One region of the Pseudomonas sp. LBUM1661 genome, then DNA from elsewhere that is predicted to be linked to it. Evidence: predicted binding sites of a transcription regulator. Region 1 holds the regulator's gene; the other holds the start of a gene.
The links. Region 1 encodes FliA, which starts transcription of late flagellar genes. Its sites were predicted from a motif close to CTAAAGTTTNNNNNNNNNNNGCCGNTAA; they were not measured.

Region 1 (6,856 bases):
AAAGTTGCCTTTGCCGTGCAGTTGATCGAGCAGTGCTTCGAACTCGTCATCGGTAATGTCGGAGCTGTCGCCAGGCGCTTTCGGCGCAGCCGGAGCGACGGGCGCCGGGGCCACGGCATCGACCGCGAACTGGCCTTTGCCGTGCAGTTGATCGAGCAACGACTCGAACTCGGCATCGGTAATTTCATCGCTGCCAGCGGCATTGTCGGCAGGCGGCGGCGCAACCACTGGCGCCGCTTCGGCTTGTGCCTTGACGGCATTCAGCGAGTCCAGCAGTTGTTCGAATTCGTTATCGGTGATGTCGCCCGATTCGCTTTCAGCCGCCGGTTCTTCGACCGCTTGAGCGACCGGAGCGGCTTCATCAGCCGTTTGCGGCTCGGCCAGACGGGCCAGCGCTGCAAGCAATTCAGGCGTGGCAGCCGTGACCGGGCTGCGTTCGCGGACTTCGGTAAACATGCTGTTCACCGCATCCAGCGCTTCGAGAACCACGTCCATCAGTTCCGAGTCGACGCGTCGTTCACCCTTGCGCAGGATGTCGAACACGTTCTCGGCGATGTGACAGCACTCCACCAGCTCATGGAGCTGGAGGAAGCCGGCGCCCCCTTTTACAGTGTGAAAACCGCGAAAAATTGCATTGAGCAAGTCCGCATCATCCGGTCGGCTTTCAAGCTCGACCAGCTGTTCGGACAGTTGCTCTAGAATCTCGCCGGCCTCAACCAGGAAATCCTGAAGGATCTCTTCATCGGCGCCGAAGCTCATGTGTATGGGTGCTCCTAGAATCCAAGGCTGGAAAGCAAATCGTCTACATCGTCCTGACCGGACACAACGTCTTCTCTTTTATCGGCATGAATCTGCGGACCTTCACCCTGAGAGAGATGTTTTTGCGGATCTTTTTCTGCCAGCATCGCTTCACGGTCATGTTCGATGCCCGCAAAGCGGTCCACCTGACTGGCCATCAGCACGAGCTTGAGCAGGTTGCTTTCAACTTCGGTGACCAACTGCGTCACGCGCTTGATCACCTGACCGGTGAGGTCCTGGTAATCCTGGGCGAGCAGGATGTCGTTGAGGTTGCTCGACACCACACGATTGTCTTCGCTGCTGCGTGTCAGGAAACCGTCGACTCGCCGCGCCAGTTCACGGAACTCTTCAGCCCCGACTTCGCGACGCATGAACCGTCCCCAATCGGTGCTCAAGGCCTGGGCTTCATTGCTCAGGCTGTTGACCAGCGGCGTGGCGTTTTCCACCAGGTCCATGGTGCGGTTGGCCGCCGCCTCGGTCAGCTTGACCACATACCCCAGGCGCTCGGTGGCGTCGGTGATCTGTGACACTTCCTCGGCTTGCGGCATGTTCGGGTCAATCTGGAAATTGACGATCGCACTGTGCAGCTCGCGAGTGAGCTTGCCCACTTCCTGGTACAGGCCGCGGTCACGGGTCTGGTTGAGCTCATGGATCAGTTGCACAGCGTCGCCGAACTTGCCTTTTTCAAGGCTTTCGACCAGTTCGACGGCGTGTTTTTTCAGGGTCGACTCGAAGTCACCCTGTGAAGATTCGATATGCTCCATAGCTTCCCCGTGGCGCAGTTGCTCAACCGATGCGTTCGAAAATCTTCTCGATTTTTTCTTTCAACGCCTGGGCCGTGAAGGGTTTGACCACATAGCCGTTAACACCGGCCTGGGCCGCTTCGATGATCTGTTCGCGCTTGGCTTCAGCGGTGACCATCAGCACTGGCAAGTGCTTGAGCTTTTCATCGGCGCGCACGTGGCGCAGCAGATCGATACCGGTCATGCCAGGCATGTTCCAGTCCGTTACCAGAAAGTCGATGCTCCCGCTGTTGAGAACCGGGATGGCGGTAGTGCCATCGTCAGCCTCGACCGTGTTGGTGAACCCAAGGTCACGCAACAGGTTTTTTATGATCCGCCGCATCGTTGAGAAGTCATCAACGATGAGGATTTTCATGTTCTTGTCCAATTCGACCTCCAAGCAGTCTTAAACGCGCCCAGCACCTGGACGCGCCATTTCAATCAATCCGGCAAAGCACTCAATGACTGTCTGGAGCACAACAGATCGAGACCGGCGCAGTTTCAACACCACACCAGCCACGTTCGCAGTGTCCCCACACTGCCTTCAGCGCGCTCGCCACTCCCCCAAACGCCCCCGCAAACGGGCCGCGCACTGGCTGTGTAACTGGCTGACCCGAGATTCGCTGACCCCCAGGACTTCGCCGATTTCCTTGAGGTTCAACTCTTCGTCGTAGTACAGCGCCAACACCAGTCGCTCACGCTCCGGCAAATTGGCAATCGCGTCCGCCAGCGCCGCCTGGAAGCGTTCATCTTCCAGATCGCGTGACGGCTCCGTGTGTGCACTCGCGCCATCCTCGTGCAGCCCTTCGTGTTCGCCGTCCTGCAACAGATCGTCGAAACTGAATAACCGGCTGCCCAGGGTGTCGTTCAAAATCCCGTAATAATCGTCGAGACTCAATTGGAGTTCGGCCGCAACCTCGTGATCTTTAGCGTCACGACCGGTTTTAGCTTCAATCGAGCGAATGGCGTCGCTGACCATCCGGGTATTGCGGTGGACCGAACGTGGCGCCCAGTCCCCCTTGCGCACTTCATCGAGCATCGCGCCGCGGATCCGGATGCCCGCGTACGTCTCGAAACTCGCGCCTTTGCTGGCGTCGTATTTGGTCGACACTTCAAGCAGGCCGATCATCCCGGCCTGGATCAGGTCTTCGACCTGGACACTGGCCGGCAGACGCGCCAGCAAGTGGTAGGCAATGCGTTTAACCAGTGGCGCGTAACGCTCGATCAGCTCGTACTGCGCGTCACGTGCCGATTTCTTGTAGAGGTTGTAACCGCTGGCTGTCATAGCACCGGTCCTGCCGTTTGTTGCACGAGGCGCTCGACGAAAAACTCCAGGTGCCCACGCGGGTTGGCCGGCAGCGGCCAGGTATCGACCTTCTGCGCAATCGCCTTGAAGGCCAGCGAACACTTGGAACGCGGGAACGCTTCATACACGGCGCGCTGCTTCTGCACGGCCTTGCGCACGCTTTCGTCGTACGGCACCGCACCGACGTATTGCAAGGCAACGTCGAGGAAGCGATCCGTGACTTTGGTCAATTTGGCAAACAGGTTGCGACCTTCCTGCGGGCTCTGGGCCATGTTGGCCAGGACGCGGAAGCGGTTCATGCCGTAATCGCGGTTCAGCAGTTTGATCAGTGCGTAGGCGTCCGTGATCGACGTCGGTTCGTCACACACCACCAGCAAGACTTCTTGCGCGGCGCGAACGAAACTGACCACCGAATCACCAATGCCCGCCGCGGTGTCGATCACCAATACGTCGAGGTTGTCGCCGATATCGCTGAACGCCTGGATCAGGCCGGCGTGTTGAGCCGGGCTCAAATGAACCATGCTCTGGGTGCCGGACGCGGCCGGGACGATGCGAATGCCGCCTGGGCCTTGCAACAATACGTCGCGCAGCTCACAGCGGCCTTCGATCACGTCGGCCAGGGTACGTTTGGGTGTCAGTCCCAGCAGAACGTCGACGTTCGCCAGCCCCAGATCGGCGTCCAGCAGCATCACGCGCCGGCCGAGCTCAGCTAGAGCCAGGGACAAGTTCACTGACACGTTAGTTTTCCCGACGCCACCTTTGCCGCCGGTCACCGCGATCACCTGTACGGGATGCATGCTGCCCATGAATTTCTTTACCTTGTCTTACTTAGACGGAGGCCACATTACTGGCTGCGCGTTCACAAACGGAACAATGCATGGCAGACCATCGATGTAGGTACAAAAACTGTTCATTAATACCTCAGCCAACCTGCTTGGTCGGGCTGTGGTAAATATCAGCGAACATGTCAGCCATGGCTTCTTCGCTGGGTTCTTCTTGCATTTGCACGCTTACGGCGCGACTGACCAACTGATGACGACGCGGCAGATGCAAATCATCCGGAATCCGCGGGCCATCGGTCAGGTAGGCCACCGGCAATTCATGACTGATGGCCAGGCTCAACACCTCGCCCAGACTTGCCGTTTCATCCAGTTTAGTCAGGATGCAGCCAGCCAGCCCGCAGCGTTTGTAACTGTGATAAGCGGCGGTTAGAACCTGTTTCTGGCTGGTGGTTGCCAAAACCAGATAATTTTTCGATTTGATGCCACGACCGGCCAGACTTTCGAGCTGCATGCGCAGTGCCGGATCGCTGGCCTGGAGGCCGGCGGTATCGATCAGCACCACGCGTTTGCGCAGCAAGGGTTCCAGCGCCTGCACCAGGGACTGGCCCGGATCGACGTGGGTCACCGAGACGTTGAGGATGCGCCCCAGGGTCTTGAGTTGTTCCTGGGCACCGATGCGATAGCTGTCCATGCTCACCAGCGCGATGTTCTGCGCGCCGTACTTGAGCACGTAACGGGCCGCGAGCTTGGCCAGCGTGGTGGTCTTGCCCATGCCGGCGGGGCCGACCATGGCGATCACACCGCCCTCTTCCAGTGGCTCGACTTCCGGGGTGGCGATCATCCGCGCCAGGTGCGCCAGCAACATGCGCCAGGCCTGACGAGGTTCTTCAATATCGCTGATCAGTGCCAGCAGGTCCCGCGACAACGGGCCGGACAGGCCAATGCGTTGCAGGCGACGCCAGAGGTTGGCCTGGGCCGGACGGCTGCCTTGCAGCTGATTCCAGGCCAGCGAGCCCAGCTGCACTTCCATCAATTCACGCAGGCTGTTGAGTTCGAAACGCATCGAGTCGAATGCACGCGGGTCGACGCCATTCGACGCTGGCGCAGGAGCCGGCGCAGGGCGACGCGGTTCGGCGTAGGTCGGTTCGATCAGCGGTTCGGCGGCGGTCAGCGGCAAGCCGGCAAACAACTGACGATTCGTCGCCTTGTCGCTCTCGCCTTCGCTGCGCAGGCTCAATTCGGCCTGGGCAGTGACGATCCGCGACTGGGTCTTGCGCAGCTCGTCTTCGAGCTCCATGTTCGGCACACGCGGGGCCAGCGCCGACAGTTTGTAATCCAGGGCAGCCGTCAGCTCGACACCACCGGCGATCCGGCGATTGCCAATGATGGCGGCATCGGCGCCCAGCTCATCACGAACCAGTTTCATGGCCTGACGCATATCGGCGGCGAAAAAACGCTTAACTTGCATAAACCACTACCTCAGCCGTTGGGCCCTACTGTCGCAACGATGGTCACTTGCTTGTTGTCAGGAATTTCCTGATACGCCAACACGTGCAAACCCGGGACTGCCAGTCGGCCGAATCGCGACAACATCGCGCGAACCGGACCGGCCACCAGCAGAATCACCGGTTGACCTTGCATTTCCTGACGCTGCGCCGCCTCGATCAACGAGCGCTGCAACTTCTCAGCCATGCTTGGCTCCAGCAGAACGCCCTCTTCCGAGCCTTGTCCTGCCTTCTGAAGACTATTGAGCAATATCTGTTCCAACCTTGGTTCCAGCGTGATCACAGGGAGCTCGGAGTCAGTGCCTACAATGCTTTGGACGATAGCGCGAGATACGCCGACGCGCACGGCGGCCACCAACGCGGCAGTATCTTGACTCTTGTTGGCATTGTTGGCGATCGCCTCGGCGATGCTGCGAATGTCCCGTACCGGTACTTGTTCGGCCAGCAACGCCTGCAACACCTTGAGCAGTTGCGACAACGACAGCACGCCCGGCACCAGTTCTTCCGCCAGTTTCGGCGAGCTTTTGGCCAGCAATTGCATGAGTTGCTGCACTTCCTCGTGGCCAATCAGCTCACTGGAGTGTTTGTACAAAATCTGGTTCAAGTGGGTGGCCACAACCGTACTGGCATCGACCACGGTGTAACCGAGCGATTGCGCCTGGGCCCGCTGGCTGATTTCGATCCAGACCGCCTCCAGGCCAAAAGCCGGATCTTTGGCGGTAATACCGTTCAACGTACCGTAGACCTGTCCCGGGTTGATCGCCAGTTCGCGGTCCGGGTAAATCTCGGCTTCGGCGAGGATCACGCCCATGAGGGTCAGGCGGTAGGCGCTCGGCGCGAGGTCGAGGTTGTCACGGATATGCACCGTCGGCATCAGGAAGCCCAGGTCCTGGGAGAGCTTCTTGCGCACGCCCTTGATCCGCGCCAGCAATTGACCGCCCTGGTTGCGGTCCACCAGTGGAATCAGGCGATAGCCGACTTCCAGGCCAATCATGTCGATCGGGGTCACGTCGTCCCAGCCCAACTCCTTGGTTTCCTGGGCGCGGGCCGGGGACGGCAACATTTCCTGCTGACGCTTGATCTCTTGCAAGGCCTGGACCTTGACGGTGTTCTGCTTCTTCCAGAACAGATACGCACCGCCCGCCGCCAGCGCCGCCATGCTCAGGAAGGAGAAGTGCGGCATGCCCGGCACCAGGCCCATGACCGCCATCATACCTGCGGCCACCGCCAATGCTTTGGGCGAGGCGAACATCTGGCGATTGATCTGCTTGCCCATGTCTTCCGAGCCGGAAGCACGGGTCACCATGATCGCGGCGGCCGTCGACAACAACAGTGATGGCAATTGCGCCACCAAACCGTCACCAATGGTCAACAGCGCGTACACCTTGCCGGCATCGCCGAAGGTCATGCCGTGCTGGAAGATACCGACCGCCATGCCGCCGATCAGGTTGATGAACAGAATCAGCAGGCCGGCGATAGCGTCACCACGAACGAACTTGCTGGCACCGTCCATGGAACCGTAGAACTCGGCTTCCTGGGCCACTTCCATCCGGCGCAGTTTGGCCTGGTTCTGATCGATCAGTCCGGCGTTCAAGTCGGCGTCGATGGCCATCTGTTTGCCGGGCATGGCATCGAGGGTGAAACGCGCGCTCACCTCGGAAATCCGCCCGGCGCCCTTGGTCA
Region 2 (5,611 bases), 2.0 Mb from region 1:
CCAAGTGCCAATCCGGTACCACAGCGGGGTAACGCTGCTTAAAAGTCTTGAGCAATGGCAATACATAATCGTAAGCGAATGACGGTGACAAATTGACCCGCAATCGCCCTGCGGGGACTTCTCGGGCTTCGCCTATCTGGTTGATGGCGCCCTGGATGGTTTCCAGGCCTTCTGCGACCTGTTGGTAAAACAACTCTCCCGCCTCGGTGAGGGTGAGACTTCGCGTGCTGCGGTGAAACAACCGCGTACCCAGTTTGGCTTCAAGCCGCGCCACATTCTTACTCACGGCAGCAGAGGTAACCCCCATCCGCCGAGCGGCTTCGGAAAAGCTGCTGGCTTCCGCTGCACGGACGAAGGATTCAAGATTACCCAGGGTTTCCACGATCATCTCCAACTTTTGGTTGAAGCTGATTCTACCTATTGAAGACTAATTTATCTTTGATGCTTTGGTCATGATGGGCTTCCTCCTGGTCATCAAGATTGGAAAGCAAAGCATCATGGCAAAAATTCTCGTTACTGGCGCGACAGGCCGATTGGGCAATGCTGTCTTGCGTTCACTGGTAAAAAAAATCCCGGCATCGACTGTTGTGGCAATGGCACGTGATATTGAAAAGGCTGAGCCTCTGGCTGCACTAGGTATAGAAGTGCGCTACGGGGATTACACCGATTACGATTCGTTGGTGGCGGCATTCGAAGGCGTAGAAAAAATCTACCTGGTGTCAGCCGTAGCGTTCAGTGATCGTCTTGCCCAGCATAAAAACGTGATCGTTGCCGCCGGCCGGGCGGGTGTACGCCATGTGGTTTACACCAGTATTCAACGGATCAACGATGAGCTGGCACCTATTGAAGGAGTGACGGAGAGCGATATAGCGACCGAGCGACTGCTTGAAAAATCGGGCCTCACGTACACGATTATTCAACATCCGCTATACGCCGACGATTTGCCCTTCCTCATCGGCGCCGATGCAGCAAAAGAAGGCTTCAGCGCCCCAACAGGTCGAGGTCGAGCCAGCTTCGCCACGTATGCCGAGCTGGCAGAGGCCGGTGCCGCACTGTTAACCCAAACAGGGTATGAAAATCGTACTTGCCTGCTGAACTCGGGAGAAACGTGGTCATTCCAGGACATCGCTGACGGCTTGGCTCGACTGACGGGCAAGCCGGTTCATTACCAGCCAATGTCCGTTCAAGCATTCATCGCCGCTCGGGAGGCTGAAGGCTGGCCAACATCGCTCGCGAACTTCCTCAGCGGTTGGGGTAATGCTATCGATAAAGGCGCTTTCGATCAGAGCAGTCCTACGCTTGAAAAACTGTTGGGACGCAGGCCGAAAGATCTTGAGGGCATTCTACGGGTAGCCTTCAATCTCTGAACACTTTCAGATCCGCCGTTCCCCATCAGATCAATTGCTCACGCCTCTCGTACAAGAATGCATAGAGGACAACAGCTTGAGGCAGGCGGATCAAATTGTTCATATTGAGCAGTGATGCGATTGCTGCCCGACGCGTCATTGCCTGGCGGCTGGCTGCAAGCGGTCTACCCTCATCGTCGCGGGGTGATGCCCGCCGTGCATGCCTGGATCGACCATTTGATCGAATCTTTCAATGCCTGTGGGGACCGACTGATATGAAGGCTGGACGCATGAGCGAAGAGGACGTCGCGCAATTCTGCCTCGCACTGCCCGGTGCGCGGGAAGACTACAAGTGGGGTGGCGTGCGGGTATTTTCGATTGCCGGGAACAAGATGTTCGCCTTGCAGAACCTGCGTGGCGCGTCCCTGGCGTTCAAGGTCGACAAGGATTTGTTTCTCGGCCATTGCGACCGTCCGGGCATTCACCCGGCGCCTTATCTGGCACGGGCCCAGTGGATCATCATGGAAACGCCCTACCCGCTGGGTGCCGAAGAGCTACAAGGGTTGTTGCAACGTTCCCATCAACTGGTGGTGAGCAAACTGCCCAAGCGTACTCAGGTCGGCTTGCTGCTGTAGAACCCGCTGATTCAGAACAGCGCGAGCAGATGGGCGCCGAGGAACAACTGGTCGATCCAGAACACTTGATGCAACAGCACGATGGCCCAGCACACCACCTGAAACGAGAGCTTGCGCGTCTTGTGCCGAAACACCTGCTGCGCAATCAAGGCACCCGGCCAGCCACCGCCCAGTTCCAGCGCGTGCAACACGTTCTCCGGGGTGCGCCAGGTGTCGGCGCGCGCCTTGCGCTTGTCGCTCCAGTACAGGAAGAACGCCAGAACGCTGACGATGCCGTACGCCGCGAGGGGAATCACCGAGACCCCGCGCAGCCATAGCGACATCGAACCAAACAGCGGCAGCGCGCAGAGGATCGCGAACACCACGAGTTTCAGGCGCAGATGCTGCATCTCACCCCCGGACGGGCGCCCGGGGTTGTGGCGCGCGCTTGAATCGCTCATGGCTTGGCCGCGGCCCAATCGACCCAGCCAAACTGCCAGGTCGCGAGGATGAACAGGCCGAACGCGATCCGGTACCAGGCGAACGCCGCGTAGCTGTGGCTGGCGATGAACTTGAGCAAGCCTCTGACAGCAATCATCGCGAAGATGAACGCCGTCACGAAGCCGATGGCGAACACCGGGAAGTCCGCCGGCACGAACAGGTCCCGATACTTGTAGCCCGAGTACACCGCCGCGCCGACCATGGTAGGCATCGCCAGGAAGAACGAGAACTCAGTGGCGGTCTTGCGCGACAAGCCGAACAGCAAACCGCCAATGATCGTCGAGCCGGAGCGCGAGGTGCCCGGAATCATCGCCAGGCACTGGGCAAAGCCGACCTTCAATGCGTCTTTCCAGGTGATCTCATCAACCGTTTCGGCATGCACTTCATGCTGGCGCTGTTCAGCCCACAACATCACGATACCGCCCACGACTAGCGCAGTGGCAACGGTGATTGGGTTGAACAGGTAGTGGTGGATCAGGTCTGCGAATATCACTCCCAACACGACGGCCGGCAAGAACGCAATCAACAGGTTCGCGGTAAAGCGTCGAGCATTTGGCTGTGTCGGCAGGCCAATCACCACGTCGAGGATCTTGCGCCGGAACTCCCACACCACCGCCAGGATTGCCCCGAGCTGGATAATGATGTTGAACGCCATGGCCCGCTCGCCACCGAAGTCGAGCAAGTCGGCCACGATGATCTGGTGCCCGGTACTGGAGATCGGCAAAAACTCCGTCAGCCCTTCTACAACCCCAAGAATCAATGCCTGAAAGGCGGTCCAAAGATCCATCAATCCCCCAAGAAGCGATGCGCCACGGCATGCCCCGTTAATATTTTTCAGAGCGTTTGACTGCGAACAGCGTGGTTAACAACCCGCGAGCGCAAGATCCACGCACAGCCGTAAAAATCCTGTGAAAAATCAACTTGGATTCAGGTTTTTCCGTGCGGGGCCGAAATCCTATCAGACAAGTCCGTTTTACGCTGCCGCGTATTGGACTTGGGTCTCATAGGCCCGTTTGGCAAAGTGTGATTGGATGCTGGCGATCATTTACTACAAGAAAAAGAATCCGGAGTGACAGCGTTATGAACAGCTTGCGCAGTATGTCGATCAGCCGCCGTTTGTGGCTGATCTTGATCGTGGCCGTGATGATGCTATTGACGTTAGGCGTGTTGATGCTCAAGCAGATACACGATGACCTCTACTCCGCCAAGGTTCAGAAAACCCAGCACGTGGTACAGACCGCCAGTGGCATCCTGACTTATTATCACGACCTGGAAACAGCCGGCACGCTCACCCGTGACGTCGCGCAGAAACAGGCACTGACGGCTGTTCGCGGCCTGCGTTATGACCAGAACGATTACTTCTGGATCAACGATCTGACGCCGGTGATGGTGATGCACCCGGCCAACCCGAAACTCGAAGGCCAGAACCTCTCGACGATCCGCGACCCGGACGGTTTTGCGCTGTTCAATGAAATGGTCGCCATCGCCAAGTCCAAGGGTGCCGGCACGGTTGACTACCGCTGGCCGAAACCGGGTGCCAACGCACCGGTCGAGAAAACCTCCTACGTCAAACTGTTCGAGCCCTGGGGTTGGGTGATCGGTTCGGGCGTGTACGTCGATGACGTGCAGGCCGAGTTTTATGGCCAGGTCTGGAAGGCTTCTTTCGTCGGGCTGGTGATTGCCCTGATCATGGCGCTGCTGGTGATCCTGATTGCCCGCAGCATCGTCCGTCCGCTCCAGGAAACCGTGACGGCCATGGCCAACATCGCCAGCGGCGAGAGCGACCTGACCCGCAGCCTCGATACCCACGGCCAGGATGAAGTCACGCAACTGGCACGCCACTTCAACGCATTCACCACCAAATTGCGCCTGGTGATCAGTGAGTTGCAGCTGTCCGCCAGTGCCCTGGGCCAGTCTTCCAGCGACTTGGGCAACGACGCCGCCCAGGCCCAGCAACGCAGCCAACAGCAATCGCAACAGATGGAGCTGGTGGCCACGGCTATTAATGAGGTGACCTACGGTGTGCAAGACGTGGCGAAAAACGCCGAGCACGCCGCCAGTGAAATGCGCGATGCCGAGTCTCAGGCGCAGCAAGGCCAGGTCAACATCGATGGCAGCCTGCAACAGATCGACAAGTTGTCTTCGACCATCGATCAGGCGGTTGAAGTGATTCGCACACTGGCCGCCGAAAGCACGCAGATCGGCAGCGTTCTGGAAGTGATCCGTTCGATTGCCGAGCAGACCAATCTACTGGCACTCAACGCGGCTATCGAAGCCGCCCGTGCCGGTGAACAGGGTCGCGGCTTTGCGGTGGTGGCCGATGAAGTGCGGCTACTGGCCCAGCGCACGCAGAAGTCCACGGCTGAGATTCAGTCGATGATTGAACGCCTGCAGAGCCACTCCGAAGCGGCGGTGAAGGTAATCGGCGACAGCAGTCGCGCATCGCAATTGACCATCGAGCAGGCCGGTCTTGCCGGTGCGAGCCTGAACGCCATTGGCCAGGCGCTGCGTAACCTCAACGGGCTGAACGCCTCGATTGCCAGCGCGACCCTGCAACAGGCGCACGTGGTCGAGGACATCAACCAGAACGTCACCCAGGCGGCGGGTTTGTCGCATAGCACGGCACTGGCGGCGGAACAGTCGAGCCTGGCCAGTGTTCGCTTGAAGGAATTGAGTGAACAGTTGAACGGGTTGCTCAAGCAATTCCGGGTGTAGCAGCGATCCTTGTAAAGCTGCCACGAGGGATGGCGCTGCTGGTTTTACTCGGCAGCGCCTGCCGGTACAATCCGTCCCCCTCTTCGCTTCCCCCAAGGAACCTCCATGTCCGGGCTTGAACTGTTTGCCGCCAGCCTCGGCGTGATTGCCGTCTGGCTGACGGTCAAACAGAACCCTTGGTGCTGGCCCATCGGCCTGGTCATGGTGCTGCTTTATAGCTGGATCTTTTTTGAGGTGAAGCTGTACTCGGACATGCTGCTACAAGTGATCTACGCCGGGTTTCAGCTCTATGGCTGGTGGCAATGGACCCGTGCCGGTGAATCGCATCAGGGTCGGCGGGTCAGCCTGCTTGAAGGCAAATCGGTCGCGTTCGGCCTCGCCATCGGCGCGCTCGGCAGCCTGTTGCTCGGCGCGGCAATGGCGCACTGGACCGAT

Region 2: a site for FliA is predicted at 3,388-3,415, ahead of ACA057_RS16985 (methyl-accepting chemotaxis protein). Genes of this name have one in related genera too.

What each region holds. Positions count from the first base shown of each region.
Region 1 is NZ_CP166794.1:1,757,235-1,764,090, reverse strand. It holds gene ACA057_RS08020 (chemotaxis protein CheA) at 1-759, opposite strand, end outside; gene ACA057_RS08015 (protein phosphatase CheZ) at 774-1,562, opposite strand; gene ACA057_RS08010 (chemotaxis response regulator CheY) at 1,585-1,956, opposite strand; gene fliA (RNA polymerase sigma factor FliA) at 2,125-2,865, opposite strand; gene fleN (flagellar synthesis regulator FleN) at 2,862-3,692, opposite strand; gene flhF (flagellar biosynthesis GTPase FlhF) at 3,808-5,136, opposite strand; gene flhA (flagellar biosynthesis protein FlhA) at 5,148-6,856, opposite strand, start outside.
Region 2 is NZ_CP166794.1:3,719,779-3,725,389, forward strand. It holds gene ACA057_RS16955 (LysR family transcriptional regulator) at 1-382, opposite strand, end outside; gene ACA057_RS16960 (NmrA family NAD(P)-binding protein) at 453-1,367, shown strand; partial or broken gene ACA057_RS16965 (LysR family transcriptional regulator) at 1,479-1,625, shown strand; gene ACA057_RS16970 (MmcQ/YjbR family DNA-binding protein) at 1,622-1,981, shown strand; gene ACA057_RS16975 (DUF1294 domain-containing protein) at 1,993-2,421, opposite strand; gene ACA057_RS16980 (undecaprenyl-diphosphate phosphatase) at 2,418-3,248, opposite strand; gene ACA057_RS16985 (methyl-accepting chemotaxis protein) at 3,542-5,176, shown strand; gene pnuC (nicotinamide riboside transporter PnuC) at 5,282-5,611, shown strand, end outside.